3 regions of the Marinobacter sp. es.048 genome follow, and region 3 is predicted to be linked to each of the others. Evidence: predicted binding sites of a transcription regulator. Region 3 holds the regulator's gene; each other region holds the start of a gene.
The links. The regulator FliA, encoded in region 3, starts transcription of late flagellar genes. The targets are predictions, from matches to a motif close to CTAAAGTTTNNNNNNNNNNNGCCGNTAA.

Region 1: a site for FliA is predicted at 3,749-3,776, ahead of CFT65_RS14485 (flagellar protein MotY). Genes of this name have one in related genera too.
Region 2: a site for FliA is predicted at 7,373-7,400, ahead of flgM (flagellar biosynthesis anti-sigma factor FlgM). Genes of this name have one in related genera too.

The regions. Positions count from the first base shown of each region.
Region 1 is NZ_FYFA01000002.1:744,680-754,924, reverse strand. Features, by position in the region: gene CFT65_RS14500 (methyl-accepting chemotaxis protein) at 1-1,826, shown strand, start outside; gene rnt (ribonuclease T) at 1,902-2,558, opposite strand; gene pyrC (dihydroorotase) at 2,603-3,634, opposite strand; gene CFT65_RS14485 (flagellar protein MotY) at 3,819-4,736, shown strand; gene CFT65_RS14480 (histone deacetylase family protein) at 4,743-5,669, opposite strand; gene CFT65_RS14475 (GNAT family N-acetyltransferase) at 5,879-8,623, shown strand; gene rdgC (recombination-associated protein RdgC) at 8,680-9,606, opposite strand; gene CFT65_RS14465 (DUF2788 domain-containing protein) at 9,626-9,826, opposite strand; gene yaaA (peroxide stress protein YaaA) at 9,851-10,245, opposite strand, start outside.
Region 2 is NZ_FYFA01000002.1:398,693-408,937, reverse strand. Features, by position in the region: gene CFT65_RS12940 (hypothetical protein) at 1-2,279, shown strand, start outside; gene CFT65_RS12935 (CBS domain-containing protein) at 2,291-2,923, opposite strand; gene mnmC (bifunctional tRNA (5-methylaminomethyl-2-thiouridine)(34)-methyltransferase MnmD/FAD-dependent 5-carboxymethylaminomethyl-2-thiouridine(34) oxidoreductase MnmC) at 2,997-4,880, opposite strand; gene CFT65_RS12925 (peptidylprolyl isomerase) at 4,885-5,505, opposite strand; gene CFT65_RS12920 (pilus assembly protein PilB) at 5,724-6,473, shown strand; gene CFT65_RS12915 (flagella synthesis protein FlgN) at 6,507-6,977, opposite strand; gene flgM (flagellar biosynthesis anti-sigma factor FlgM) at 6,985-7,311, opposite strand; gene flgA (flagellar basal body P-ring formation chaperone FlgA) at 7,487-8,188, opposite strand; gene CFT65_RS12900 (chemotaxis protein CheV) at 8,377-9,306, shown strand; gene CFT65_RS12895 (CheR family methyltransferase) at 9,344-10,171, shown strand; gene CFT65_RS12890 (MFS transporter) at 10,175-10,245, shown strand, end outside.
Region 3 is NZ_FYFA01000001.1:1,997,888-2,008,132, reverse strand. Features, by position in the region: gene CFT65_RS09295 (chemotaxis protein CheA) at 1-1,881, opposite strand, end outside; gene CFT65_RS09290 (protein phosphatase CheZ) at 1,898-2,683, opposite strand; gene cheY (chemotaxis response regulator CheY) at 2,704-3,087, opposite strand; gene CFT65_RS09280 (RNA polymerase sigma factor FliA) at 3,250-3,993, opposite strand; gene CFT65_RS09275 (MinD/ParA family protein) at 4,025-4,837, opposite strand; gene flhF (flagellar biosynthesis protein FlhF) at 4,906-6,216, opposite strand; gene flhA (flagellar biosynthesis protein FlhA) at 6,277-8,457, opposite strand; gene upp (uracil phosphoribosyltransferase) at 8,676-9,314, shown strand; gene CFT65_RS09255 (uracil-xanthine permease family protein) at 9,317-10,245, shown strand, end outside.

The DNA.
Region 1 (10,245 bases), on a different contig from region 3:
TGGCTTACATCGTGGACAACCCAAATCCTGTGGGGCAGAAAGACAAATTGGTATCGGCTGACGTCCATATCGCGCAATTTTATAACACGCTTCATAAACAGTGGCACACCTCGTTCAAGAAATTTCAGGAGGCTTTCGGCTACTACGATATTTTTCTGATTGATGCCGATACAGGCCACATTATCTATTCTGTATCCAAAGAGGTTGATTTTGCCACCTCCCTTAAAGACGGTCCCTACGCGGATTCTGGCCTGGCGGCGGCTTATCGTCAGGCGCTGTCTGACGAACAGGATACTGCACCGACTTTTGTTGATTTTACGAAGTATGTACCTTCCTACGGCGCTCCTGCGGGCTTTGTAGCAACACCCATAATTTCCGAAAAGGGTGAGCGGTTGGGCGTGCTGGCCTTCCAGTTCCCCATTCACAGCCTGAACAACATCATGATGGAACGAGATGGCATGGGGGAAACCGGGGATTCCTATCTGGTGGGGCCGGATAACCTGATGCGTTCAGACTCCTATCTGGATCCGGAAAACCGCAGCGTGGTGGCTTCCTTTGCCTACCCGGAGAATGGACGCATTAGTTCGCCATCTGTGGATGAGGCGCTGGCGGGAAATTCCGGTGAAGGCGTGGCTACGTCCTACCGGGGCGAGCCAGTGTTTTCCGCCTACAGGCCAGTTACCGTAAGCGGGCTGAACTGGGCGCTGTTGGCGGAGATCGACGAAGACGAGGCCCTGGCGCCGGTGCGTGAAATGTGGACGCTGACGGCGATAGCCATTGCTATTGTGATCTTGGCTGTGGTGGCCGTGGCAGTCTGGACTGCGGCGCGGATCATGAAACCCCTCGGCAAAGACCCGGCCGAATTGCAGGCACTCGCGGAACAGGTGGCTACGGGTAACTTGGTCATTGATTCGTCCAATAGTGACAGGGCCACGGGCGTATACGGCTCCATGCTCAAGATGGTGTCGGACCTGAAAGAAGTGATCTTCAAGGTTGAAGAAGCGTCCCAGCGTCAGGCCACTGCATCTGAACAGTTGTCCGGCACTACCTCGCAGACTCTGGACAGTGTGAATCAGCAGGCAGAGCAGACTGAGCAGGTGGCGTCGGCCATTGAAGAAATGTCCTCCGCCATCAGCGAGGTGTCCCAGAATACCTCGGAATCGGCGGCCGGTGCTCGGCGCACTGATGAAGCGGTCAGCCGCAGCGCCACCGAGGTGGAATCTTCCGCTGCTGACACTCGTGCTATGGCCAGGGAGTTGGAGGAAGCAGAGGCCGGCATAGCGGACTTGCGAAAGAATATGGAATCCATCACCAGGGTTCTGGATTCGATAAAGTCCATCGCCGACCAGACTAACTTGCTGGCTCTGAATGCCGCCATTGAAGCGGCCCGGGCCGGTGAACAGGGCCGGGGCTTCGCGGTGGTTGCGGATGAGGTGCGCAGCCTGGCCCAGAATAGCCAGAAGGCGACCGAGGAGATAAGTAGTTCCATCGAAACTCTGGTCAATTCGTCGGAGCGTGCTTCAAAGGTGGTTACCCGCTGCAGCGCCCAGGCCAGAGGTATTTCCGAGCGGGCAGGAGCCGTTGTATTGCAGCTCCGCGAGGCAGTGGACGAGGTCACCCGGATGTCCGGTATGGCCGAGCAGATTGCTACGGCATCCGAAGAGCAATCAGCCACGGCCGAAGAAGTAACGCGCAACGTATCTACAATTACTGAAAAGTCCTTTGAGACCAAACAGGCCATGGCCCAGATATCCAAAGCCAGTGGTGACTTGGCGGAATTGTCTCATCAGCTCAAAGATTCCCTGTCCCGGTTTAAAGTCAGCTGAGTACGAGGCGTGACTTTCACACTTATGCCTGGCGCACAACTAAAAAACCCGCTGCGGCGGGTTTTTTTATGGCGGTTACTCGGTCTCTGCGGGGATCACCGGAGGCGGAAAGCCGCCCAGCTCTTTCCAGCGATTCACAATGCCGCAGAACAGATCCGCGGTTTTTTCCGCGTCATAGGCTGCGGAGTGTGCTTCCTTGTTGCTGAATGGAATGCCTGCGAGCTTACAGGCCTGGGCCAGAACGGTATGGCCATAGGCCAGGCCTGCCAGAGTCGCGGTGTCGAAGGTCGAGAAAGGATGGAACGGGTTGCGCCGGATGTCGGCCCGCAGCGCCGCTGCAAAGATAAAATTGTGGTCGAAGGTGGCGTTATGGCCCACCAGAACGGCCCGCTTGCAGTCGTGGTTTTTCACCGCTTTACGGATGGGGCTGAAAATTTCGCTGAGTCCTTCCCGCTCGGGTACCGCCTCTCGCTCCGGATTCCACGGGTCGATGCCGGTGAAATCAAGGGCGGATTGCTCCAGATTGGCGCCTTCGAAAGGATCAATCTGCTGTACGTGGGTTTCTGCTCGTCGCACCCAGCCGTCGCCGTCCATGGTCAGTATTACCGCCGCCACTTCCAGCAGGGCATCCCGCTCGGGGTTGAATCCTGCGGTTTCCACGTCGACTACAACAGGCAGAAACCCGCGGAAGCGGCGGGACATGGGATGCGGTGGTTTGTTTTCGTCAGTCACTCAAGCTCCGGTCTTGGCCGTGTGTGAGAAGGAATAAGTCAGGTTTACGCCAGCTTCCAGTGAACGGTTTCACCAGCTTTGAGAGGTACGATGGTTCCGTCAGACAGAGGCAGCTCTGCCGGCATGGTCCAGGGTTCGCGAACCAGTGTGATGGTATCTGTATTCCGCGGCAGACCATAGAAATCAGCGCCGTTGAAACTCGCGAAGGCTTCGAGTTTGTCCAGAATGCCAAGCTCTTCGAAAATGTCTGCATACAGGCCGATGGCGCCATAGGCAGAGTAGCATCCGGCACAACCACAGGCGGCTTCTTTGCGATCCTTGGCATGGGGGGCTGAGTCCGTGCCCAGGAAAAAGCGACTGTCGCCGCTGGCTACCGCTTCCCTCAGCGCCTGTTGATGGCGATTGCGTTTGAGAATTGGCAGACAGTAAAGGTGCGGGCGAATGCCGCCGACCAGCATATGGTTGCGGTTATACATCAGGTGCTGGGGGGTCAGTGTTGCACCCAGATTGCCTCCAGTGTGTTGCCGGACAAACTCTGCGGAATCAGCCGTGGTGATATGTTCCAGCACAACCTTGAGATTCGGGAAGGCCTCGAGGGTAGGGGCCAGAACCCGCTCAAGAAATACCTTTTCACGGTCAAAAATGTCAATGTCGGTATCGGTGACTTCGCCGTGAACCAGCAGCAGCATGCCGCAGTCAGCCATGGCCTCCAGAACCGGGTAAATATTGCGGATATCCTTAACACCGGAGTCGGAATTGGTCGTTGCACCTGCCGGGTAAAGCTTGGCGGCCACAACGCCGGCGGCTTTGGCCTCGCGGATGGTTTCCGGTGTCATGCTCTCGGTCAGGTACAAAGTCATCAACGGCTCGAACACGCTGCCGCCGGCAGCCGCGAGAACCCGCTCCCGGTAGGTTGTGGCATCAGTGGCGGTTGTCACCGGTGGTACCAGGTTGGGCATGATGATGGCGCGACCGAAGCAGGCTGCCGTGGCCGGTACCACGTCGGTCAGAATGTCGCCGTCCCGGACGTGCAGGTGCCAGTCGTCGGGGCGGGTGAGGGTAAGCTTTTCTGTCATGGCAGTTGTCCGCAATACCTTTGGCGAGGCGAGCTTTGGGCCCGGTTATCAGGGGGCCGGAAAAATTTGGCGAATTATACCAGAAGGCGGCGGCGATTGTTTTCGGGTTGGTGACTAAAGAACCTCGGGCTCAGGCCGTTAAACAGTTTGACTCTGCTAACTCCGGACACTGATGGCTAGCTCTATGGGATTTCGCCCTGGACAACTTCTGAATACTGTACTGGCTTCCACTCTACCCGTGTTGCTTCTGCCAGCAACTGCGCAGGCTGCCAGCTATGGCGCTGGAATCGAGAACAGCCAGTGGTATCTCGCCGAGTCGGTATTCGAATGCCGGCTGGTGCACGAGGTTCCCGGTTACGGTCGGGCGGTGTTCAATCATCGCGCGGGTGAAAGTCTCAGTTTTTTCCTGGAGTCAGATTCTGCACTGATGCGACCGGGGCGGGGCAGTCTTGTGGTGGAGGCTCCGGCCTGGCGTCCGGGAGTGACGCCGAAGCCCCTGGGTACGGTCAACGTGTCTGATGATCGCCGTCAGGTCTCGCTGGATACTCGTCGGGCGTTTGTTGTTGCCCACGGTCTGCTGGATGGGATGCGCCCGACAGTAACCAGGGAATCCTGGTTTGATGGTCGCCCGGTTCGGGTTCAGGTTTCCAACATCAACTTTGCCGGCGAGTACCAGCGTTACCAGCGCTGTACATCCAATCTTTTGCCTGTGAACTTTGATCAGATCCAGCGCTCGAGGGTTCCTTTTGCCAGCGGCAGCACGCAACTGTCCGATGCCGACAGGCAACTACTGGATAACATCGTGGGTTATGTGAACGCCGATTCCACGGTTGAGAGGATTTTCGTGGATGGCCACAGTGACAGCATTGGAAGCCGGATCGACAACCGTGCGCTTTCCGAAGATCGCGCCAATGTGGTGGCCGACTACCTCAAGGCGAGCGGTATTGATGAAAACATGATTACCGTTCGGGCCCACGGCGACCAGTACCCGGTATCCAACCGGCCCGCAGATAACCGCCGCACCAATATCCGCCTGCAACGGGCCGGTGACCGCCCGGAATTGCAGCAGGCCAATGGCTATGGCGGTGAACCCAGGGGCTGATCGGCTTCAGTAAACCGAGTCCAGTACTTCCAGGTGGGCATTGACACTTTCCGCCAGGGCCCGCAGGTGGTACCCGCCTTCCAGGGTGGAAATGATCCGGTCATTGCTGTGCTCACTGGCGACACTCACAATCATTTCCGTCAGCCAGCGATAATCTTCCGTATCCAGATTCAGTTCCGCCATCGGATCCAGCCGGTGGGCATCAAAACCCGCCGAAATCAGGATCAACTGCGGTTTGAATTCATTCAGGCGTTTCAGCCATCCCGCCTCCACCTGCTTCCGGTACTCTTCAGACGAACAGTTTGCCTCAATCGGAATATTCACGATGTTGTCGGCCTGCCGGTGCACGTGGGAGTGCGGGTAGAAGGGGTGCTGGAAGCTTGAACACATCAGGATACGGTCGTCGCCACCGACGATGTCTACGGTGCCATTGCCCTGGTGCACGTCGAAATCGATGATCGCGACCCGCTCCAAATGATGAAAGGTGAGGGCGCGCATGGCGGCGAGGGCAACGTTGTTGTAAAAACAGAATCCCATGGATTTCGACCGCTCGGCATGATGCCCAGGCGGCCGGGCACAAACAAACGCGTTGGTAACCTGGCTGCTCATAACCATATCCACGGCCTGGACATTGGCACCTGCTGCCAGACGGGCGGCTCGAAGGGTGTCGGGCATCATGGCCGTGTCCGGATCGGTAAACACGCGGCCGCGGGTCGGTTGCATCAGGTCCAGTTGATGGAGATATTTCTCCGGATGCACCATCAGAAGCTGATCACGGGTGATTTCTTCCGGTCGGACCCAGTCCAGCTTCTGGTCCAGGCCAGTATCAGCAAGGTAGCTGATGATGGCCGCCAGCCGCTCAGGGCTTTCCGGATGTTCCGGCCCCATGTTGTGTTTCATGAAGTCATCGTGGGAAAAGAATGCCGTGGTCATACGTCTCGGACTGCCTTCGATATGCTTATATTTTCTTCAAGCTTATCAGGGAAAACTGCACGATGCCGTGTTTCTTTGGTCTTATAAGGGCGATAGTCATTTCACATCGGGGTATCAAGGCCTAAGATAACAGTTACACTCATAAGTAACCTGTTTTATTGCATTTATTTCCCCAACGGTCTGCCGGCCGCATACAAAGGAGAGTCAGCTTGAGCACCCGGTATCTGGAGAGCCTGTTTAATCCCGCATCCATTGCGGTGATCGGTGCGTCGGAGCGGGCAGACAACCTTGGCGGTATGGTGTTGCGGAACCTGATGGGGGGCGGCTATCCGGGCCGGTTACTGGTGGTCAACCAGAACGATTACGACAACGTGCACGGGGTTCCCTGCGTCAAGAAAGTTTCGAAAATGGACTTTTCCCCGGATCTGGCAATCATCTGTACGCCTCCGGATACTGTGGCCAAGACCATCAAGCGGCTGGGGGAGGCCGGGGTGCGCACCGTGATTGTGATGACCGGTGGCATGTCACGTACTCACAGCAAAACCGGGCAACCACTGATGTATGCAGTACGGGAAGCCGCCCGTGAAACCGGTATCCGGGTACTTGGCCCCAACACCATTGGTCTGATGGTTCCGGCCCGCAGTCTGAACGCCACCTACGCCCACATGGGCGCGATCCCGGGCAGGGTTGCTTTCGTCGGCCAGTCCGGCACCATTGCCAGCTCGGTCATAGACTGGGCATTCGCCCGTGGTGTAGGGTTTTCCTACTTCCTGACCCTGGGCGATGGTATGGACATCGATCACGACGACCTGATCGACTACCTGGCGCAGGATACCCAGACCCGCGCGATTCTGCTGCACATCGAGAACATTCCCAATGCCCGGCGTTTCATGTCGGCGGTTCGGGTGGCTTCCCGGACCAAGCCGGTGATTGCGGTCAAATCCGGCCGAGTGCCGGAATCCGAATGGTTTCCTCATGACTTGCCTGATGGTTTGACCCGTAGCGATCCGATTTATGACGCCATGCTTCAGCGGGCAGGTGTGCTCCGTGTGGACGGTCTCGGCCAGATGTTCGATGCGCTCGAGACGTTAACCCGAATGCGTCCCTTGCGCCGCGAGACGCTGGCGATCATGGCCAACGGGGTTGGCCCGGGAGTGTTGGCCGTGGACCGGCTGGCGGATTTGGGCGGTGAACTCGCGGAGCTGTCGAATTCCAGTGTCGGGGCCCTGGCCGAGCTGCTGCCACCTTACTGGACCCGTAAGAACCCGATTGACCTCAACTACGACGCCTCGCCGGAATTGTATGGTAAGGCCATCAAGATCCTGGCCAAGGATCCGGAAGTGGCAAACGTTCTGGTGATGTATGCGCCGAGTCTGACTGAGGATAGCCTCCAGATTGCAGATGCGGTGGTGCAGGCCTCCAAGGGAACCCGCCTGAACGTTTTCACCTGCTGGCTCGGCCAGAGTACGGTTATGGATGCCCGGGAAGAGTTCTACCGGGCCGGGCTACCATCGTTCTTCAATCCCGAAAAAGCTGTCATGGCATTCATGCAGCACGTGCGTCACCAGAGGGTTCAGCGGCTGCTGACGGAAACGCCCGAATCCTTTACCGATCACTTTGCTGACCGGACCCATACCCGTCACGTGGTCAGCAGGACGTTGCGCTCAGGTCGGTATCATCTATCGAACAGGGAAGCCCGGGATCTGGTGCGGGATTATGGCATCAGCACCATCGACACCATGTATTGCGATGACGTGGAAGAGGTTCTGGAGGTTTTTGCGGTTGAGCGGCGTCCCATCGACATCACCATCATTCATGAGCAGGCCTGCCACCCCTTTCTGAACCTCAGCCCGACCCAGCGTCGGTACAAGGGCACGGTACAGAAGCTCAACAGCGAAGCAGCGATCATGGATTCCTGCCGCTACCTGATGAAGGAATACCGGAGCCACTTTCCGAACAGTGGCTTCCTCGGGTTTGCGGTTCAGCGTTCCTACCAGCATGTGGGCGGGATCGAGTTCAGCGTCGGTATCACCCGGGACTCATTGTTTGGCCCCCTGGTGGTGTGTGGCGCCGCCGGCGCCCAGATCAATGTCATGACTGATCGTCAGATTGCCCTTCCGCCCCTGAATATGGTGCTGGCCCGGGAACTTCTGCGCCGTACCTACATGTACAAACTCCTTAAAGAACACAGTCTGAAACCGGAGGAAGATATCCGGGCGGTGTCTGAGACCCTGGTGACGCTATCCCAGATTGTAATCGATATTCCGGAGATTCAGGGCCTGGAAATCTCGCCTTTGCTCTTTAACGAGCAGGGTGCCGTGGCGGTGAATATCGCCATCAACCTGGCCGACAAGCCGGGCCGGCCAATTATTCAGCCTTATCCGAGAGAGCTCGAAGAGTGGATTGTGTTGCCCAAATCCGGGCGCCGGGTCATCATTCGACCGGTACTGGCGGAAGATGAGCCTGCCCACCGGGCGTTCCATGAGTTGCAGTCGCCGGAATCCATTCGTTACCGGTTCTTCCAGTATCGCAAGCATTTTTCCCGGGAAGACGTTGCCCAGATGGTGCAAATCGATTACGACCGGGAGATGGTTTTTATTGCCAACGCGCCCAGGGAAGACGGGGAAGGCGAGGAAACCCTGGGGACCGTTCGTACCTGGACCGATGCCGATAACCTGCAATGCGAGTTCGCGGTCATGGTGCACGATAAAATGAAGGGCGAAGGCCTCGGCGTTGCCCTGATGCAGAAGATGATCGATTACTGCCGGGCCAGGGGCACCGTGGAAATGGTGGGCAATGTGCTGCCGGATAATCGTCCAATGCTGCAGCTGGCGGAACATCTGGGCTTTGAAATCAAGTTCAATACCGAAGAGGAAGTGATGGATCTGCGGCTGGTCCTGAACGAACCGGAAAAAGACTGGCAGCGAGAGCGGCTGGGAAAGAGCGCCCACTGAAGAGTGCAAGGGAGGCCGGGGCAGACAAGAAGGGTATCTGACCCGGTTTTACGACTTTACTCTTCGACAATCGCAGAGCGATCTTCGCCGCCGAGCGCTTCCAGGAGCCCTGGAATCAGCCGGGACAGCTCAAGGGTCATCAGCGTGAAAGCCGCATCAAACTTGGCAGCGTGGTCGTCCACGTCGACATCGTCCAGTTGATCCTGGAGTGTTTCGCCAAATTTCAGGCGACGGATGCCCAGCTCTTCATCCAGCACGAAGGAGACGTTGTCGTCCCAGGTCAGGGACAGCTTGGTCACCTGCATGCCCGCATCCAGATGGTTGCGGATTTCATCGGCTTTCAGATCCAGGCCTTTGCAACGCACCACGCCGCCATCTTCAGACGGATCCTTGAGTTCGCATTCAGTGCCCAGAACCACCTTGCCGGGCAGGTCGATGGATTCGTTCAGCCAACCGGTAAAGGTGAAAGCCGGTGCCTGTTCCACCGCGGGTGGACGAACCGGCAGTGACCCAAGGCTCTTGCGCAAAGTCGAGGCCAGATCTTCCGCCTGCTTGGCGGAGCCCGCGTCGACCACCAGAACACCGTCCTGGGGGGCGAGGTAGGCAAAGGAGCGGCGGTTCTTGGAGAAGGCCTGGGGCAGCATCTCCAGCATTACCTGTTCCTTGATTTCGTCCTTTTCTTTGCGTCGGACCTTCCGGCCCTGCTCGAACTCTATGGCTTCGGCCTTCTCCTCAACCGCTTCTTTCACCACCGGGCCGGGAAGAATCTTTTCCTCCTTGCGCAGGGCAATCAGGTGATAGCCGTTGGCACTGTGAACCAGCTGTTCGCCATGCTTGCCCAGGGGCGGAACCCAGCCCTGGCGGCTGGTTTCCTGAGGTCCGCAGGGCTTGAAGGCGTCGGCCTGGAGCTTTTCTTCCAGCTCTTCGGCAGAGATATCAAAGGGTTTGGTAAATCGGAATACGCGGGCGTTGCGAAACCACATCAGGGCTGGTCCTTGTCTTTCATATTTGCATGATCTCTACGAGTACGGTTTTAACGATAAAGCCCACAACGCCGGCGCCCAGCACCGTAAACAGTGCGATGGTGCCGAACTTGCCGGCCTGGGATTTCTTGGCCAGATCCCAGACGATGAAACCCATCCAGACAATAAGGCCGGTCAGAAACACCAGCATGGCGATCTGGGAAAACATTGCTTCGTTCATTGCTGACTCCGATTTCAACGTGGATTACTGTTCATCCCGCAGGAAAACCCAGTTGTTCTTATCGGATTGGTCTTCGCTGAAGTAATAGCCTTCGAGGTTGAATCCCTTGAGATCGTCGGCTTGGGTGATGCGGTTCTGAATGGCAAACCGACACATCAGCCCCCGGGCTTTCTTGGCATAAAAGCTGATCATCTTGTACTGACCATTCTTCCAGTCCTTGAATTGGGGGGTAATCAGCCGGCCTTCAAGGTCTTTCTTCTTTACACTTTTGAAATACTCGTTGGAGGCGAGGTTGACCAGCACGCCGTCGTCATCCGCAAGCAGCCGGTTGATCTTCTCTGTGATCTTGTTGCCCCAGAAGGCATACAGATCCTTGCCACGGTTATTCTCGAACCGGGTACCCATTTCCAGCCGGTAGG
Region 2 (10,245 bases), on a different contig from region 3:
CAAGCAACCGTGAGCAGTGCGCCTTGCCGGATCTGGAAACCGAGGGTGAGCACAGCTTTACTATCAATCTCTACAACGATGACGGCTCGGTCCCCGGTACCAGGGATCTGACACTTCCGACGCGCCGCGTCTTCGTCAAGGTTATCCTCGATCAACCGTCGGTAAGCCGCGTTGCGGTGGCCTTTGAGCTTCTGTCTGATTACGACGCATCCAGCTGCGACGTCGGATTCTCGCCTCCACACCAGAATTGCGATCACAGTGCCTCCAACGCTGGTGATGCTATTCCTGGTAAGGACATCGTTGGGTTGGGCAGCAACAGTCGGATGCCGCTGGACGAGACCGGTGAGAATGAGCTCGACTATATCGACTATGAGCTCGATGAACAGGGCTTCTATACCCGGGGTGTAATCACACTGGAACCAGGTATCACCGAATGCTTCCTCCCGCTTGAGGTGGTTGAGGACAGCTTTCCAGAGCCCGTTGAATCCCTCAGGCTGGCGCTTACCGAAGTGCGTTCCGGTCTGGCGGGTCTCGGAAGCGGTAACGGTGGCGTGGTCACCAATCTTTCCATTCAGGATAACGAGCCCGTTCTTTCTCTGGAAACCGTAAAAGGTGGCGGCCGGGACACCTTGAATGTTGGTGATGTGCGTGAGTACGTTGCCAGGCTCTCCGGCGACAGAGACCGGGATATCTTCGCCAAGCTCAACCACACTGAAGACTCCACGGCGCGGCTTGATTCCGAGTTCGTTATCGAGCGGCTGGAAGATGGTAACTGGGTTGAGAATGACGAACTGGTTTTCCCTGAGGGGACCGATGAAGTGCCTTTCCGGATACGGGTACCCGCTGGCAGGTACGCCAATCCGGCCTTCAGTGACCTATTCATATTGATGGGCATCAATGAGAACTTCCAGGCCGGCCGCGAGGACTACGCCCGGGCTGAATCTGACAACCTGATCCGGATCAGTCTTAACGAGCTGACATCGCCCCTCCCGCTGAATGATAGTGATGGCTTCGTGGCCACGGACATTGCGATGGGTCACGACGGCAGACTATTTGTTGCCGGCTACGACAGCCAGGATAACGACAGGGTGCTGGTGCGGATTTTCAACCAGCGTGGTGGGCAGCTACAGCAGGTTGCCATATCCTCTGCCGCTGACAGCCTGATCGCGCCAAATCCGGTCATTAACGTAGTACAGCGAAAGGTGACCCAGGGCGGGACCAAGGTAGACCGATTCGAGTTTGTTGTTGCTTACAGCACGCACCTACCGGTCGAGGGCACAACCGAACTCGGTGGCCAGGATGCCGTAACGTCTCTGTACTGGTTTGATTCGGCCACCAACGGGGGCGAGTACGTTCCAACCTGGACGACCCGGACCGGAACGGATGCCGACGATCAGGTGCGTTGGGTCGGAATCAACCGGAACAGCGGCTATATTGTCCTGGCCGGGGAAACTGCGGGCGTGTTTGACCAGCAGCAGACATCGGGTGGCAAAGACAGCTTCCTTCAGCGCATTGATACCGAGCTGGACGGCAATACCCAGCAGCCGGCTGTGGCTTGGACCCGTCAGGCTGGCTCCGCTGCCAATGACAGTGTCGCAGGGGGCAGTACCCAGTCCATCAGCCCGGCGTTGTTTGGTTCCGCAGCGGGCTCTGTGGAAGGGGCTCCCGTAATCGGAGGCATTGACGCCTTCTTTTTCAACGCGTCCAGCGCAACCAGCGAACTCAGTGTCAGCCAGATCGGCACTACCGGGGACGAACCGGTTTCCGCTGGCCTTTTCCAGGGCAGCATACTCTGGCTGATAGGCGCCAGTGACGGGTTGTACTCGGTGCTGGAGCAGGAAGAAGACAACCCTGTGCTGGAGCGAGAGTCGATCTCAAGCACTGCAGGGTTTCTTCTGGGGTATTCCTCCTCAGGCATCGTGAGTCGGGCGTTTTCCCTCAATGACGAAAACGATCAGGCCGCTGAAACTCTCCAGGGGTTGGCCGCTTTTGACGGCGACATGGTTGTCTCGGGTGCCACGGACGGAGACTTTGCCAGCGAAGGCGTTGTGTCCGGCCTGGAGCAGGGCATCGTCGCCCGGGTATCGCTGGTTCCGGAGGTGGAGGAGGCCCCCGGCTTCAGGAACAACTGGCGTTATCAGCTTGCCTTGGATAATTCGGAAATCCTTGATCTGGAGAATTACCGGGATGACGAGATTGTGGCGCTAAGCAGAGCCGGCAGCGATTGGTACGTGCTCCTGTTCAGCCCCGAGGGGCAACTACTGACTTCTTTGAACTAGGCAGCCAGGAGCTAAACCGTTCCCTCATGGCGACCGGCGCTGGCATATAGCCGCAGGTAATCGGTGCTGGTCACAATGCCCGCAGCTGTGCCCCTGGCGTCTACCACCAGAGCAGCGTTGAGCTGGTGGGCCAGCATCAGCCTCGCAAGTTGGTGGGCGTCGGTTTCGGGGGACGCTGTCAGGAAGGCGGGGAGCTCAATGTGAACCAGGCTCTGGTTCATGGCATTGGCTTCATGTTCGTGAAGCCAGCCAAGGAGCCAGCGCAGATCCACGAGGCCGGCCACGTTGTTTTCCGCCATGATCACCAGGTGATGAACCTGATGCTCATCCATCACTGATAATGCTTCGGAAATGGTTGCAGAGGCCTGAACTGTGAACAGGGTCGGCGACGAAATACTGGACACGGGCAGGTAAGGGCGGTCCTCACGGCGCTCCCCTGCGGCGGCTGCGCCGTACTCTTCCAGCGCCTTATACCGACCGGCATTGGCTGCCTGCTGAAACTCTGCGTCCGTCGCCTCACTCCTGCCGGGATTGATGGCCTGGGTTTCAGCCAGCTCAGTGACATCGCCTACGGGCCTTGCCCGGAATGTCTCCGGTAGTCGGGTTCCGACCGGGCGGCCGGGTTCGCTGACATAAATGGACATGGGTGCTCTCCGTGACTACGCCACTTTTCCAGTGGTTATCGGCAGTCTGACCGGAAACTTCAGCTGGAGTTTATTACGAAACCACCACATCCGTCTGGTATAGGCGTCGGGTTTCCAGACGTCTGACGAGGTTCGCCGGAAGGCAGGCAGGCTGCCCGGTAACCTGGTCGGCCAGATACTCGGCCAGTAGCGGCGCGTACGTCAGGCCTTTGCTACCAAGCCCGGTAAACAGGTAGAGGTCATCCAGGTTAGCGCTTTCGCCATCGAAAACTGGGCCTGCAACGGGTTGATAGTCATGGGTGGTGCAGCGAAAGGCAACCCGGCCATCCAGATCAATGCCACTCGGTTTGTCGCTTCTGGGAGAAAAAAGCGACGGCAGCATCGAACCGAGTTCGTGGATGTTCTCGTCATGGCTTTCGGTGGTAGGCAGCGGGTTGTTGTCATGAAGGTCAAAGGTGGCCCCGGTTACGGCGATATCGCCGAGGGCCGGGTTCAGGTACCGGTTGCCACAGATAACGGCGTTCGGGTTGATGACCGCTGGTGCCGGAAGGTGAGAAACCTGGCCACGTATAGCTTTAAGCCGAAAGTGTCCTTTTACCGGGATAAGCCCCGGGCTCAGATGGCCCGAGCTGATCACCGCCCGGTCGGCCGCAATGGTTTTCCCATCGTCCGCAGAGATATGCCATTTTCCGTTGCAGGGGAGCAGTCGTTTAACCTTCACGTGATATTCCGTGGAAATCAGCGGATGGTCTGCCAATTCCCGGCAAAGGTTGGCAGGTTCAAGCCAGCCACTGCCTGGAAACCAGAGTCCGCCGGACTCCGTGGGTACGCCTGAAATTGAACTGGCCTGCTCCCGGTTAACAGGCCAAAGAATGTCCCGGGGGTAATCGTTGCGTTGGAGGAATCTCTTCTGTCGGTCTTCTTCCTGCGGGCTGTGAGCCAACTGCAACAGGCCGGTCGGATGCCAGTGCTTGCCGCGCCAGTTGGCGTAAAAGCGTTGGGCAAAGGTCAGTGATGAAAGGGCCAGTTCGGTCTGGTCATTGAACTCCACGCCAAGCTTCACGTACAGGGCGCCCTGAGCGTTTCCGGACGCACCGGTGCCAGGCCCACCAGTGTCGATTAATTTCACCGGATAGCCCCGTTCCGCCAGATTTCGTGCCAGCGCACAGCCTGCGATACCCGCCCCAATGATGGCGATGGTTCCGGGGTCCTCGGGTTGAGCCGGCTCCTCAGCCTCAAGAATACCCTTCAGCATTTCCCGTTTGCGACCGTATCCCGAGGTTTTCTCCATGCGGAACCCGGCGTCGATCAGGGCTCGACGAATCCGGCCGACCGAGGTGAACGTCGCCAGGGTAGTGCCCGGCTTACTGTGGGCTCGGACCTGGTTAATGGTGGTTTCCAGCCACATATCCGGATTCCTGGCGGGGGCAAACCCGTCCAGAAACCAGGCGTCGGCGTGAAAATCCAGGGATTGCCAGGCGTCATTGATGTCGCCGAAAAACAGCGTCAGTCGAACCCGCCCTCCGGCCAGAACCAGTCGGTGAGCCCCTCGTACCAGTGGCGGGTAATGCGATAGTAATTCATCAGCCAGCACTTTTAACTCTGGCCACAAGGCCAGGGCCCGGGCAAGGTCCTCCCGGGTCAGGGGGAAACGTTCCACGGAGACAAAATGCAGGGTGGCGTTATTGGCTGGAGCCCGGCTCTGCCAGGCCTGCCAAGCTGCCAGAAAGTTCAGGCCGGTCCCGAAGCCGTTTTCGGCAATAACAAAACTTCCGCCCTCGGGGACCCGCGAGAAACGCTCCGGTAATTGATTATGCTTCAGAAAAACGTGGCGAGTTTCCTCCAGGCCATTGTCACGGCTGAAGTAGACATCGCCATACCGCTTCGATTCCGGGACCCCATCGTGCCAGGCAAGTTCAGCGGGCTCGATCCCCGGGGGCAAAGGAGGCCAGGTCACGGTGTCAGCCTTCGGATTCAACCACAGTCACGGTTTCAATGGTCACAGGCTCAACCGGCACGTCGGCCATACCCTGTTTGCGGGTGGTCTGTTTGCGGGCAATCGCATCGACAACGCCCATGCCCTGGGTCACCTTGCCAAAAACCGCATAACCCGGGCCGCGAACTCCGGCGTTCAGGAACCCGTTGTCCGAAAGATTGATAAAGAACTGGGACGTTGCCGAATCCGGCGCGCTGGTCCGAGCCATGGCAATGGTTCCACGGAGGTTCGGCAGTGTTTTTGTCGCCTCATTGCGGACGGGCGCCCGAGTCGATTTGCGGGAGAGATCTTCGGTAAAGCCACCGCCCTGGATCATGAATCCGGGAATAACGCGGTGGAAAATGGTGCCGTCGAAAAAACCATCCCTGGCATATTGCAGGAAATTGGCGACCGTATCCGGGGCGACATCCGGACGTAGCTGAAGTTCAATAGCGCCCTCGCTGGTCACCATACGAACCATCGGCAGAGGTTCACTGGCGGACTGGTCATTGTTCTGGGCCAGCACCGTGGTGGTTGGCATCAGTAAGGCGAGGGCCGTAAGCAGTGCGGGAGTCACAGTTTTCAGGGGTTTTACCATGTTTGTCATTTGCAGCCGTTCTCCGTGTTACTAGCAGGAGTGTTTCCTGCGACAAATCCGCGAATTCTGTTTTCAGGTGCCAGATCTTACCAGAAGGTGACAGTAAAACGGGGACTGTGTCCACGTACATTGTGTTGTGATCGGCTAACCTTCCGGGTATCGGGAGTTATGGACCACATTGGCCGGGCCGGGTAGTACGGTTTTCACTATTCAAAAGGAGACACTGGGTGAGAATCCGTCAGGGATTTGAAGAGAAATCACGCCTTGGGCGACTGCTTATCAATCGTGGCTATGTGTCCAAAGGGCAGGTGGCAGAGGGGCTGAGACTTCAGCGTGAAACCGGGCAGCGCCTGGGTGAGGTGTTCATCCAGGCCGGCTGGATCAGCGAAAAGGAACTCTACCGGGTTCTCAAGCATCAATCCCGTTACCGTAACGCGGCGGCCCTCGTCACGATGGTGACGTTGCCCTTCCAGCCCATGGTTACCTTTGCGGCGAGCAATTCGGCTGAAGCGTCACAATCGGCGCTCGAAGCGGGCGAGCTCTATGAAAGGGGGAATCTTGCCCCGCTGAGTGAAACTGAGCTGGCGACAATTTCCGGGCAGGGAGACCCCACCCTGCTGCAGCGTATCGGCGTTGTCAGCAGTATGGCTGAGAATCCAGGGAGTAGCGGCGAGCAGGGAGGCGAAGGATCGGCGGATGTGATCGAGGGCCTGAAGCTTGCCGCCAACATCTTCGTACCGGTTCTGAATTTTCTGGATTCAGATCTGACTATTTCTGGAGTGCACTACCGTTATGGGGAGCCTCGTTACCGGGTCAGGGAGGATGGGGCTTTGATGCTGGTGTTCCCGGAGCGAATCGAGGAAATCAGGATGGACAACATCCGGGTCACCGGGAGCCAGGGTGCCTCAATGGGTAACGTGAGTATCCACGACATCCGTTTTCATCCGGACTCACAGATGACCATTTATACCCGGTGAATCTCCAGACAGGCCGGTTTGCCAGGGCCCTCATCAGGCGCTGGCAAGTACCGTGCTGCTTGATACCGTGGTTTGCTGTCCCTGGGCGCCGTAAAGCTTTTGCTGGCCGGTGGCGCCCCGGAAGATGTCGGTAAGTTTCGACAGGCGTTTCTGGAGATGGCTGATCACCCGACCGTTGGTCTGGTTCAGCGTCTGGCAAGCTCGAAGCTTCTGGTCGGCTTCCTTCCAGAGTTGGAGAAGATCAGAAAAGCCGGCGCTGCGGATAAAACGTGAAGGTTCACCGCTCTCAGGGCGGTATCCCATCTGGACCAGTGTCCGGATTTTCTGTTTAGCGCGTTCCCGAACAGCACTCAGCAGATCGTTCTTTTCTTTTGTCAGAGCTTCCAGCTGGCGCAGGTCGGAATTTGCAAGGCAGGTCTTTTCCCTTTCGAGAATATCAGCCAGTGTTTCCAGCTGACTGATATCCTGAGAAAGAAGAGTCTTCAGATCATCAATTGCGGCCATGGTTTACTCACCCAAAAATGCTTTCATCCATCTCAAGCATTTTCTGGGCCAGTTTTTCGGCGTCAATCTTGTAAGTGCCGTTCTCTAGGGCGGAGCGGATTTGTTCAATGCGGTCGTCATCCATTTCCGGATAATCGCCCAGCTTTTGTTCAAGCTGCTTTAGATTCTTGGCCTGATTGCTCAGGCTGACGTTCTCACCCCGGGCGCCCTGGGCCTGGGTTTTCGCCTGTTCGTTGGTTGCCGGCTGGGTATTCTGAGTGCCGGAGCTCTTGTCGGCCGTGGTTCTCTGGGTGTTGACCTGGCCGGGGCCAATTCCATTTAAGTCAACTGACATATCTGTACCTGCTTGCCTGTCGCGCCACGAGAATGCGGCGCTTACTCGAGTTTATGTCTTCTTAACGGCGGCGCCGCGAAAACCTTTAGTAATTTTCAGTCGTTTTTTTGTCTATTTTTACTGCCGGGTTTGCGGCAGAGGTTTGCCGCTCCGGCAAGCCTCTGCCGAGCCCGACCTACATCGGAATTTCGACGTGGCCGGGCGCAACAACGCTGGCCTTTATTGTGCGGGACGATCGCAGATTCTCTACCAGAACCTGCTCGCCAACGCTGGCGCTTGCCAGGGCTTTGCCCCGGGAACGTACTGAAAATCCGCCTGTTTTGGCGGTAATGATAACATGATCGCCCCGTTCGACCGCATTCGGGGCCGAAAGCATGTCCGGCGTAACCCGCGAGCCCGCGTTGACTGCCCGTCGCACCTCCATGCCAATGGCTTGTTGCGAGTCTGTAATAACGCCCCGCCTGGACGCGTTGATTTCAACCGACTGTTTTGTCAGTAGGCCTTCTGTTATCCGTTCTCCCCGCGTGAGCGGCCGAGCCGCCACCAGGGCCGGTCCATGGATAGAGACCGAAGCCGTGACGAACATCCGCCATGGGCGAGCTCCTTCGCAGGCTACGAGTATAGATGGGCTGGTGCTTTTCCAGGGGTCACCGCTGAATTCGACACTCAAAGGCTTTTCGCATTCGGCAAGGGCAAGGCGGTTGTCGATCGAGCCGGGTTCGAAGGAGACGGTATAGCCTTCCACGGCCTGTTCGGCCGCGAAGTTCTCGAGAAATTCCAGGGTCGCTTTCCGAATCTGTTCAGCGGTCGTCTCAGCCAGGAGCGGGCCGCTCAGGCCAGACATTAGCAGTAGTAGAGCGAAATTGGTGATGCGCATACGTATCAGTTTGTCCTATGCTGTCAACAACAGGGCAGAAAAGCCCGAATCAGGCTAATGATTCGAGAAAAGTGGCCGTTAAATTGGCTAATCCACCGCTGATATGACGGGTTTCCGTCGATCAGGCTATTATTCAGCGATCAGCAAGATATATGCCGTTGTAATTCCGGCAAGCCAGGAGAATCGAAATGGCAGGGGTTTTGGACAGTGTTAACCAGCGCACTCAGATGGTCGGAAAGAACCGTCTCGAGTTGCTCCTTTTCCGTCTCAGGGGCCGTCAGATCTACGGGATCAACGTGTTCAAGGTGAAAGAGGTTCTGCAATGTCCGAAGCTGTTCTCCCTGCCCAACAGCCAACCGGTTGTTCGAGGCGTCGCTCATAGCCGGGGTGAGACCATCCCCATTATTGATCTGAGCATGGCGATTGGTCTGCCCGGTATCCCCCAGGAAGAGCTCTCCACCAGTTTCGTCATCATCACTGAATACAATCGCAAAACGCAGGGTTTTCTGGTGAGCGGCGTCGAACGGATCATGAATATGAACTGGGAAGAAATCCTGCCTCCACCCAAAGGGGCCGGCAAGGATGTCTATCTTACCGCTGTCACAAAAATAGATGATAAGCTTATTGAAATCATTGACGTAGAGAAGATTCTTTCAGAAGTTTCTCCGCTTGGGGAGGACGTAACCGAAGCCGTTCTGAGCAAGAGCGCGGAGCGGGTGCCCGGGCATCTGCCGGTGTTGGTGGTGGATGATTCGTCCGTGGCCCGGCGCCAGATACAGCGGTGTCTCACCGCAATTGGCATGGAAGTGGTTCTGAAAAACGACGGTAAGCAGGCATTTGAATATTTACAGGAAATAACTGCGGATGGCTCCCGGGCCAAAGATCACTTCTCTTTGATCATCTCGGATGTCGAGATGCCGGAAATGGATGGCTACACCCTCGTCACCAAGGTGAAAGATGACCCGGCGCTTTCGGATATGTTTGTTATGCTGCACACCTCACTCAGTGGTGTGTTCAACCAGGCCATGGTGAAGAAGGTCGGAGCCGACGACTTTATGGCAAAGTTCAGTCCGGACGAGCTGGCAGAGCGAGTAATGGAAATCATCGACCAGGGTTGATGGAACCGCTCAAAGATTCACTCAGAACAGAGACCCAATGAAAGCGGAAATAACGCCACAGGAGTATGAAGCCTTCAAATCGTTCCTGCAGGATGCCTGTGGGATTTTACTGGGCGAAAACAAACAGTACCTGGTAAAGAGCCGGTTGCGCAGGATTCTCGAAGAGAACAACCTGAATACGCTGGGTGAACTCCTTGACCGACTCAAACGCCCCGGGCGGGGAGGTCTTAAAGAGACGGTCATCGATGCGATGACAACCAATGAAACCCTGTGGTTCCGTGACAATCACCCTTTCAGGATTCTCCAGGAGAAGCTGCTTCCCGAATTCGCAGAGCGCAACTCAACGCAGCCTTTGCGTATCTGGTCTGCGGCCTGCTCAACCGGTCAGGAGCCTTACTCGATTGCCATGATCGTTGAGGAGTTTCGTCGGGCGAGGCCCGGGAAGCTCCGGGATGTAAAGATCACCGCGACGGATATCTCCAAAAGCGTTCTTGATGTGGCTCGCAAGGGCGAGTACGAGATGCTTGCCATTGGGCGGGGGCTCTCGCCAGAGCGCCAGAAGCAGTTTTTCACGCCGTCCCAGAACGGTGGCTGGCAGATCAAACCCCAGATCAAGAGCATGGTGGAGTTCAAGGAGTTGAACCTGCTTGAGCGTTATATGCTGGGCAAGTTCGATATTGTGATGTGCCGGAACGTCCTGATCTATTTTTCGGCGGACCTGAAAAAAGACATTCTTACCCGGATGCACGCTACCCTGAACCCGGGCGGATACCTGGTTCTGGGAGCCTCGGAGTCGCTCAACGGCTTGCCCCATCTCTACGAGATGGTGCAGTGCCATCCCGGAATCATCTACAGGAAAAAGTAACCCATGCCCCTCAATGTCTGGGTCCTGGTTGCCGCTCAGGCGCTGGCCATGTGCACAGCGCCTTTTATTGTTTT
Region 3 (10,245 bases):
TCGCTTGATATGAAACAGCGGGAATACCTTTTCCCGAACCACAATGCACTCACGTCCATCGACAATGTTGGTTTTGGTCAGGTCCAGATGGAAGATTTCGACCACGTTGACCAGCGGCAGCGCAAAGGACTGGTCCCCCAGCATGATCATCAGGGTCGGCATGATGGCCAGCGTTAGCGGAACCTTGATAACAATCCGGGAACCCTTGCCCAGTTCCGATTCGATGCTTAACTGACCATTGAGCTGGCCAATCTTGGTTTTCACCACATCCATGCCGACACCACGACCGGAGACATCGGAAATCTGCTCCTTGGTGGAAAATCCGGCGGCAAAAATCAGGTTGAAACACTCAGAATTAGTCAGCCGATCGGCAGCATCCTGTTCGTAGATACCCTTCTCGACTGCCTTTCGGCGCAACACTTCCGGATCCATACCGGCGCCGTCATCCTCGATGAACAGGAGAATATGATCCCCCTCCTGCTCGGCAGACAGGGTGACGGTACCCTGGCGGGGCTTACCGGCTTTCTCGCGCACCTCCGGGGCTTCGATGCCATGATCGACCGAATTCCGAACCAGGTGAACCAGCGGATCAGACAGTGCTTCGACCAGGTTCTTGTCAAGGTCGGTGTCTTCACCATGCATCACCAGGTTGACCTCTTTCTTGAGATTCCTGGCCAGATCACGAACCACCCGGGGGAACCGGCCAAACACCTTCTTGATCGGCTGCATGCGGGTCTGCATCACTGCAGACTGGAGATCGGTGGTGACCACATCGAGGTTGGACACCGCCTTGTGCATATGTTCGTCCTCGCTTTCGGCACCCAGACGCTGCAAGCGGTTACGCACCAGCACCAGCTCCCCCACCATATTCATGATGTCGTCAAGGCGCTTGGTGTCGACACGAACCGTCGTTTCCGCAGCAGGAGCTTGCTCGCGCGCGGGCATGGCCGGTGCAGCAGCGCCTTTGGCTTCCGGCTTCCCTGCTGGCTTGGGGGCCGGCTTCGGCGCCTCTGCTTTTGGCTTTGCCGGCTCTTTCGGAGCTGCAGGCTGTTCAGGAGCTGAGGGCTGTCCCGGCGCTGAGGGCTCTCCCCCCGCTGTCGGGCTTCCGCCTTTGCCGTGAAGATCGTCCAGCAGTTTCTCGAATTCGTCGTCGGTAATCAGGTCATCGCCGCCCTCGGCCTTGGCGGCCGGCTTTTCTTCTTTGCTGACAGCCTCTTCCTCGCCCGCTGGTGCACCGGCAAACTGCCCTTTTCCGTGCAGCTGGTCCAGCAGCGCCTCGAATTCGTCGTCGGTAATTTCGTCGTCTCCGGAACTTTCCTTCTCGCCCTCGGCCGATCCGGCACCTGAAACCGATGAAGTATCTCCGGATTTCTCGTCCTGCAATGCATCCAGAAGCTGCTCGAATTCGTCGTCGGTGATGTCACCACCGTCTTCTGCCGATTCGCTCTCTTCGTGCTCAGCTTGGGGCGCAGCAGCCGGTACCCCCTCGCCCTCCGGCTGGGCCAGGGCATCCAGACGGACAATCAGTTCCTCCGGGGCCGGTGTCAGCTCCTCGTGATTACGGACCTGCTCAAACATCGCATTGACGTTGTCCAGGGCTTCGAGAACCACGTCCATCAGTTCTGAATCCACCTTGCGCTTGTGATTGCGCAGGGTGTCAAAAACGTTTTCGGCGGAATGGCAGCAATTCACCAGCGCTTCAAGCTGAAGAAAGCCCGCGCCGCCTTTCACGGTGTGAAAGCCACGGAAGATGGCGTTAAGCAGATCACTGTCGTCAGGATGTTGCTCAAGATCTACCAACTGCTCTGACAGCTTTTCGAGGATCTCGCCGGCTTCTACCAGGAAGTCCTGCAAAATCTCTTCATCAGCATCAAACGCCATGCGTTACCCTCTTTATTCAGAAACCGAGACTGGACAACAGATCGTCTACGTCATCCTGTCCCGAGACTACATCTTCACGCTCATCGGCCTTGATCTGGGGCCCGACGCCCTTCTCTGCAGACTCTTCCTTCTCTTCAATCTGGTGCACCGTGCCCGTGAGCTGGTCCACATGACTGGCCATCACCACCAGGCTGAGCATCTGCTCCTCTACCTCTTTCACCAGCGCGGTTACTTTCTGGATAACCTGGCCCGTCAGGTCCTGGAAATCCTGAGCCAGCAGGATTTCCGAGAGGTTGCTGTACATGGTGTCGGCGTCCGTAGCCATGCTGACGAAAAAGCGATCAATCCGCCCGTAAAGCTCGCGGAACTCGGCCGGCTGCATTTCCCGGCGACGCAGACGCTGCCACTCATCACGCAAGGCGGCTGCTTCGTCTCTCAGGGCATTGGCCACAGGCATGGTTTCCTCAACCAGATCCATGGTCCGGTTGGCCGCTTCACCGGTCATCTGCACGACGTACTCGAGGCGATCAGAGGCATCTGTCATCTTCGACAGTGCTTCCTGCTGTTCGGCGTTACGGGGGTCAATCTGGAAGTTCCGGATCGCTTCGTGCAAGCTCCGGGTCAATCGCCCTACCTCACGGTACAGACTCTGATCCCTGACCTCGCTGAGTTCATTGATCAGGGTCATGGCTTTGGCATAATCCCCCGCATCAACACTCTCTGCCAGTTCTGCTGCCTGCCGCTGAAGCTTTTCCGTTACCTCCGGTTCAAGGCCCCGATGGTTCTTTTTGCTATCGCTCATGAGAGCCATCCGACCTCTGGTTACTGGATTCTTTCAAAGATTTTCTCAATCTTTTCCTTGAGCACCGCGGCAGTGAACGGTTTGACCACATAGCCGTTCACGCCCGCCTGGGCAGCAGCAACGATCTGGTCGCGCTTCGCCTCAGCCGTTACCATCAATACCGGCAGGGTTTTCAGATTTTCGTCAGCCCGAACGGCCTTGAGCAGATCGAAACCGGACATGCCTGGCATGTTCCAGTCGGTCACCAGAAAATCGTATTTGCCGCTTTTAAGCATTGGCAGCGCCGTATTGCCGTCGTCAGCTTCATCGGTGTTGGTGAAGCCAAGATCACGCAGCAGATTCTTGATGATCCGTCGCATTGTGGAGAAGTCGTCCACAATGAGGATTTTCATGTTTTTGTCCAATGGGACCTCCAGTTAGTGACACCCGGAATTCGTTTGACCTTCGCGTTCAAAGTCTAGCAGGCCGCTGTTTTAACCGCTTATTGTCAGACCTTTGCTTCGGTTGTAAAGCATCGGTTACCAAAAACTACAGACTGCCTCTGCGCGGACACAGACTGAACGCAATCAGCTGTCCGATTCGTGGCGCCAATCCGACAGCCGTCCCCGAAGGCGCAGGGCAGCCTGACTGTGAATCTGGCTTACCCGGCTCTCGCTGACGCCGAGCACGGCGCCAATCTCCTTCAGGTTCAGTTCTTCCTGGTAATACAGGCTCAGCACCAGCTTTTCCCGCTCCGGCAGGTCTTCAATGGCCTCAGCGAGGCTGCGCCGGAAGGCATCGGAGGACAACCCCTCCAGGGGATTATCCTGCGTCTCTGTCTGTTCTATCGGCAGCTCTCCGGATTCATTGAGCTCATCGAGGCTAAAAAGTCGGCCGCTGTTCGAATCGGAAAGGTAGGAGTGATACTCGGCCAGCCCCATACCCAGCTCTTCAGCCACTTCCAGGTCCTGGGCTTCACGACCAAGACGGTCTTCAACGGCCTTGATGGCCAGGGAAATACGGCGGGCGTTGCGATGCACGGAACGGGGAACCCAGTCGCCCTTGCGGATTTCATCCACCATGGCGCCGCGAATCCGGATACCGGCATAGGTCTCGAAGGTGGCACCTTTGGCGGAGCTGTAACGCTGGGCGGCCTCAAGCAAGCCGATCATGCCGGCCTGCATCAGGTCTTCAAGCTGAACGGAGGCGGGCAGGCGGGCCATCAGGTGAAGGGCAATTTTCTTGACCAGCGGGGCATGCTGCTCAACGAGCTGAGACGGTTTCTGCGCACCCGACTGGTTATAGATTCCGAGGTTTTTCGCCAATGCCATGTATCCGGTTTCTTGTTTGACTGGATCCGATTCAGACTTCGACGAGCCGCTCCACAAAAAATTCCAGGTGCCCGCGGGGAGAGGACGGCAGCGGCCAGCTATCAACCTTGTCGGCCAGCGCCTTGATCGCCAGGGATGCTTTCGCCCTTGGATAGGCGTCCAGTACCGCGCGCTGTCGCTGAACCGCTTTCTTCACAGCCTCATCGTAGGGGACTATTCCAACATATTGTAGTGCCACATCAAGGAAGCGCTCGGTGACCCGGGTCAGTTTTTCGAACAGATGCCGGCCTTCCTGTTCATTTCGTACCTGGTTGGCAAGAATACGGAACCGATTGGTGCCGTACTCGCGGTTCATGAGTTTGATCAGGGCGTAACAGTCGGTAATGGACGTGGGCTCGTCACACACCACCAGCAACAGCTCCTGGGAGGCCCTCAGAAAACTGACCACTGATTCGGAAATCCCGGCGGCGGTATCAACGATCAAGACATCGATCTGATCACCCAGTTCGCTGAACGCATTAATCAGCCCTGCATGCTCCATGGGGCTGAGCTGGGTCATTCTTTGGGTACCGGAAGAGGCGGGGACAATCTTGATGCCGCCGGGACCATTCACCAGAACGTCCTTTAGATCACAATCGCCCGCCAGAACATCCTGGAGGTTGCGATTGGCAGTGATGCCCAGCAAGACGTCGATATTGGCGAGCCCCAGATCGGCGTCGAGCAGCACCACTCTCCGGCCTTTCTGCGCCAGGGCAATTCCGAGGTTCACCGACACGTTACTCTTGCCGACACCACCCTTTCCGCCGGAAACTGCAATCACCTGTACCGGATGTGCTCTGCTCATACTGTTTTTGGTCTCTCGCCACGTTTCGCCGGCTTTTTCTCCGACGCCTGCTGTCAATCTGTCCGGTCTCAGGCGTGCTCTTTCAGGCCCTCTGCGACCGCTTGCTGTTGCTGGAGTGTTTTCAGCCGATCCACGGCCAACCGCACCAGCGGAACGGCTTCTGCGTGGTGCAGGTCTTCAGGAATCTTCTGGCCGTCTGTGTAATAGGCTACCGGCAGACCGGTTTCCATCACAAACCCGAGAGACTCGCCCAGCGTCAGGGCCTCGTCGATTTTGGTCATTACACAGCCCGCAAGATTTGCCATCTTATAGCAATGCCAGACGGATTTCATGATGCGAGGCTGACTGGTTGCCGAGACGACCAGATGGGTTTTGATATTGTGATGGCTGCGAGCCAGTTCGGCCAGTTGTTCCTGATAGCCTTTGTCAGCGCTGGTCAGCCCGGCAGTATCGATCAGCACCAGATGACGGTCTGAAAGCTCGTCGAGAATATCATCCAGACTGTGGCTCTCATCCACCACCCGAACCGGCACATTCAGGATACGACCGAACACGAACAGCTGCTCATGCGCGGCCACCCGATATCGGTCGGTGGTAACCAGGGCCACCGAGTCGGAGCCATGCTTGAGCACGTAGCGAGCCGCCAGCTTGCCAATGGTGGTGGTCTTGCCGGAACCGGTGGGACCTACCAGCGCGTAGGCGCCACCCTCATCAAGCCACTCCATGCGGGAGGTCCGGACGCCGGTACACAGCATTTTCAGGGACTGTTTCCAGCCATCTTCCAAGCGCCCTGCCTTATGGCGCCGGGAAATTGACCCAGCCAGATCAGTGCCGAGACCGAATTCCTGCAAACGCTCAGCCAGCCGCTGCTGAACCGCGGTGGTTGCCGAAACCTCCGGCTCCGGTTGCGGCCGACGGCCCTGCATCATGTCCCTCAGGGAGCTGATCTCGGCGCGCATTTGCGCCAGCTCATCGGAATAGGCTGCCCGGGGCGCTTGCGGCACAGATTCAATGTCATCAAAACCACCGCTCGCCGCGTCCTGAACAGCAGCAAATGACGCGTCGGCGTAGCTGGCTCCGTGGGCGGCACGCTTTTCCCTGACTTCACGGATGCGGTCACGGGAGCGGCTCAACTCGTCCTCAAGACGGCGGTGCTGCTCCGCCTGCATCTCCGCAAGACGGGACCCGTTGGTTGCTTCCTCCGCCTGATTACCCAGTCGCTGCCGTGCCATGTTTTCGTCGTAGTCCAGCGCCGTCACTATTTCGACACCGCCATCAACCCGACGGTTGGAAAGAATCACGGCATCCGGCCCCATCTGTTCACTGACCTGTTTCAGCGCCTCTGCCATGGTCTGAGCAAAAAACCGTTTTACTTTCATGATGCCTCTTCCTCCACCGGCAACGCCGTGCCGGCGCTGTCCGCTCTGTCATCCGCGCCGTTACTGGCCAACGGACGCCACGATCGTAATCTGTTTGTTATCCGGAATTTCCTGGTACGAGAGCACGTGCAGTCGCTCTACCCCATAACTGGCAAATTTCGCCAGAACCGGCCGCAGGGGCCCGGACACCAGCAGGATGGCTGGTTTGCCGAGCATCTCCTGGCGCTGGACGCTCTCCTGCAGGGAGCGCTGGAGCTTTTCAACCATATTCGGCTCCAGAACCAGGCCAATATCTTCCTGACCGCCGGATTGTTGACTCTGCTGAACTGACTTTAGCAATAACTGTTCCAGATCCGGATCCAGGGTGATCACCGGTATCTCCGATTCGTTGCCGCAGATGCTCTGAACAATCATCCGGCGCAGGGACTGCCGGGCAACGGTGGTCAGCAGTTTCGGATCCTGGCTCTTCGGATGCACGTTCACGATGGCCTCGGCAATGGACCGCATATCCCGGATCGGCACTTCTTCCTTCAGGAGGTTCTGCAGCACTTTCAGCAGCAGGCTGATGGACACAGTGGTGGGCACCAGCTCCTCGGCCAGCTTTGGAGAAATCTTCTCCAGCTGATCCAGCCACTTCTGGACTTCCTCGTGACCCAGCAGTTCGTGGGCGTGCTTCTGCAATACCTGGTTCAGATGGGTGGCAACCACCGTACTGGCATCGACCACGGTATACCCCAGGGTCTGGGCCTGGTCTTTCTTGTCTGGCTCGATCCAGCTGGCATCCAGACCAAACGCCGGATCCTTGCCCTCAATCCCCTCTATTTTTCCGAACACCTGGCCGGGGTCTATGGCCAGCTCGCGGTCCGGATGGATTTCGGCCTCAGCAATGGTCACGCCCATCAGCGTAATGCGATAGACGTTGGGCATCAGATCCAGGTTGTCTCGAATGTGAACCGAGGGCATCAGAAAGCCCAGATCCTGGGACAACTTTTTACGAACACCCTTTATGCGACTGAGCAACTGGCCACCCTGTGACTTGTCCACCAGCGGAATCAGCCGGTAGCCCACTTCCAGACCGACGATATCAACGGTGGACACGTCGTCCCAGCCCAGTTCCTTGGTCTCGCCGGGTGCCGGCAGCTGGCGCCCCTGATCGCCGCCTGCATCACCGCCGGGAGGCAGATCGCGACCCGCCGGCCGTGGTGCGGAACCGCCAGCGCCCCGCGACGGAAATGCACCCTCTTCCTCGACGGTCTGCCTCTGGTGTTTCCAGATATACCAGGCAGCACCGCCCGCCAGGGTACCAAGCCCCAGGAAGGCCACATGGGGCATGCCCGGAATCAGACCCAGGATAATCAGGATGGTGGCTGCAATAGACAGGGCCTTAGGGGCACTGAACATCTGCTGAAGGATCTGCCCACCCATGTCCTGGCTGGAGGTTACCCGGGTAACCATGATCGCCGCAGACGTGGACAGCAGCAGCGAGGGAATCTGTGCCACCAGGCCATCACCAATGGTCAGCAGCGCATAGCGCTCCATGGCCAGCCCGAAATCAAGACCGTGCTGCAGCATACCGATGGCAATACCGCCGATAATGTTAATGGCAAGAATCAGCAGACCGGCAATCGCGTCGCCCTTCACAAACTTGGAAGCACCGTCCATGGAGCCGTAGAAATCCGCCTCTTGTGCAATCTCGGAACGACGATGCTTGGCTTCGTCCTGATTGATTAGGCCAGCATTAAGATCCGCATCAATCGCCATCTGTTTTCCGGGCATGGCATCCAGGGTAAAACGCGCACTCACCTCGGATACCCGGCCGGCACCCTTGGTCACCACCAGGAAGTTAATGATCATCAGGATCGCAAACACCACCAGGCCCACGGCGTAGTTGCCACCAATCAGGACCGCACCGAAGGATTCAATCACCTTACCGGCGGCGTCACCGCCCTCGTGGCCGTTCAGAAGAACAATCCGGGTGGAGGCCACGTTCAGGGCGAGGCGAAGGAGCGTGGCTACCAGCAGAACTGTGGGGAAAGAGGCGAACTCCATGGGCCGGAGGGCGTAGACACACACCAGTAGAATGACAATCGAAAGGGTGATATTGAAAGTAAAGAACACGTCCAGCAGGAACGCCGGCATAGGCAGAATCATCATACCCAGCAAACCCATCAGCATAATGGGAATGCCCAGATTGCCCCGCGTCAGGGTTTTGACGTTATTGAGGACTAAAGCTCTGTCCATGCCGGATACTTCTCCGATTGGCCGTGCCTGCAGGCGTTTTGAAGGTCGAAAATCTGACACCGGAGCGTCGTTTGGAAGTGTTATCGCAAGATCCGTACCAGCCCTTAGTGGATTTCCGTGAGCCGGCCATTTGCGGCCTGACTCGCCTTGCCAGATGCGGTATCCTTGCGCCATTTGATCGCGACGCTAAAACTCCAATCAGACACACAGGTGACCCCATGCCAATCCACGAGGTAAAACACCCTCTGATCCGCCACAAGCTCGGCATCATGCGCCGTGCGGACATCAGCACCAAGAATTTCAGGGAGCTGGCACAGGAAGTTGGTGCACTCCTGACCTACGAGGCCACCAAGGACTTCAACCTGCAGGAAAAGACCATCGAAGGCTGGGCCGGTCCCGTTAATGTGGAACAGATTCACGGCAAGAAAGTCACCATCGTTCCGATCCTGAGAGCCGGTCTTGGCATGCTTGATGGTGTGCTCAGCCTGATCCCGGTGGCCCGGGTAAGCGTTGTTGGCCAGATCCGTAACGAGGAAACCCTGGAGGCCAGCACCTACCTGGAAAAACTGGTGGGAGAACTGGATCAGCGCATGGCCATGATTGTCGACCCGATGCTAGCCACCGGCGGCTCCATGATCTCCACCATCGACCTGCTCAAGAAGGCGGGCAGCACCGAGATCCGTGCTCTGGTTCTGGTCGCAGCACCTGAAGGTGTTGAAAAGGTGCTCGAGAAACATCCTGATGTGTCCATCTACACCGCCTCTGTTGATGAGCGCCTCAACGACAAAGGCTATATCCTTCCGGGTCTCGGCGATGCCGGCGACAAGATCTTCGGCACTAAGCAGAAGGACGTTTAAGCATGCGGGACCATACCAACGACCCGGTCTGGAAACAGGCCATTGCCGGCTCCCAGATGCTGCTGGTGGCCTTCGGCGCGCTGGTTCTGATGCCTTTGATTACCGGGCTGGATCCGAACGTGGCCCTGTTCACCGCCGGCCTGGGCACCCTGATCTTTCACGTGGTGACAGGCGGCCAGATCCCGATTTTCCTGGCGTCGTCCTTCGCCTTCATCGCACCGGTTATCGCCTCTAAAGGCCGGTTTGGAATGGAAGAAACCCTCGGCGGCCTGATGGCAGCGGGTATTCTCTATATTCTCCTGAGTGGATTAGTACGCCTGCGGGGCACCGGTTTTGTCCGCCGCCTTCTGCCGCCAGTCGTGATCGGCCCGGTGATTATGACGATCGGTCTCGGCCTGGCGCCTGTTGCCGTTCATATGGCCTCAGGACGCACCGGTGACGGCGCCACCCAACTGATCCCCTACGACACAGCCATCTGGATCGCCATGATCTCTCTGGCCGTAACCATCATCATGTCGGTCTGGTCAAAGGGAATCTTCCGGCTGATTCCGATCATGTTCGGCGTCATCACCGGCTATATCCTGTCCGCTTTTGCCGGCATCGTGGATACCACCCCGATTCAGGAAGCCGCCTGGTTTGCCGTCCCCGACTTTGTTGCGCCGGCCTTCAGCTGGGGCGCCGTACTGTTCATGATTCCGGTAGCCATTGCCCCGGCCATCGAGCACATCGGCGACGTACTGGCCATCGGAAACGTGACCCGCAAGAACTACCTGGAAAAGCCGGGCCTGCACCGCACGCTGCTGGGTGACGGCCTGGCCACCAGCGCCGCGTCCCTGCTTGGCGGACCGCCCAACACCACCTACTCGGAAGTCACCGGCGCCGTGATGCTGACCAAGAACTTCAACCCGAAGGTCATGTGGTGGGCGGCCTG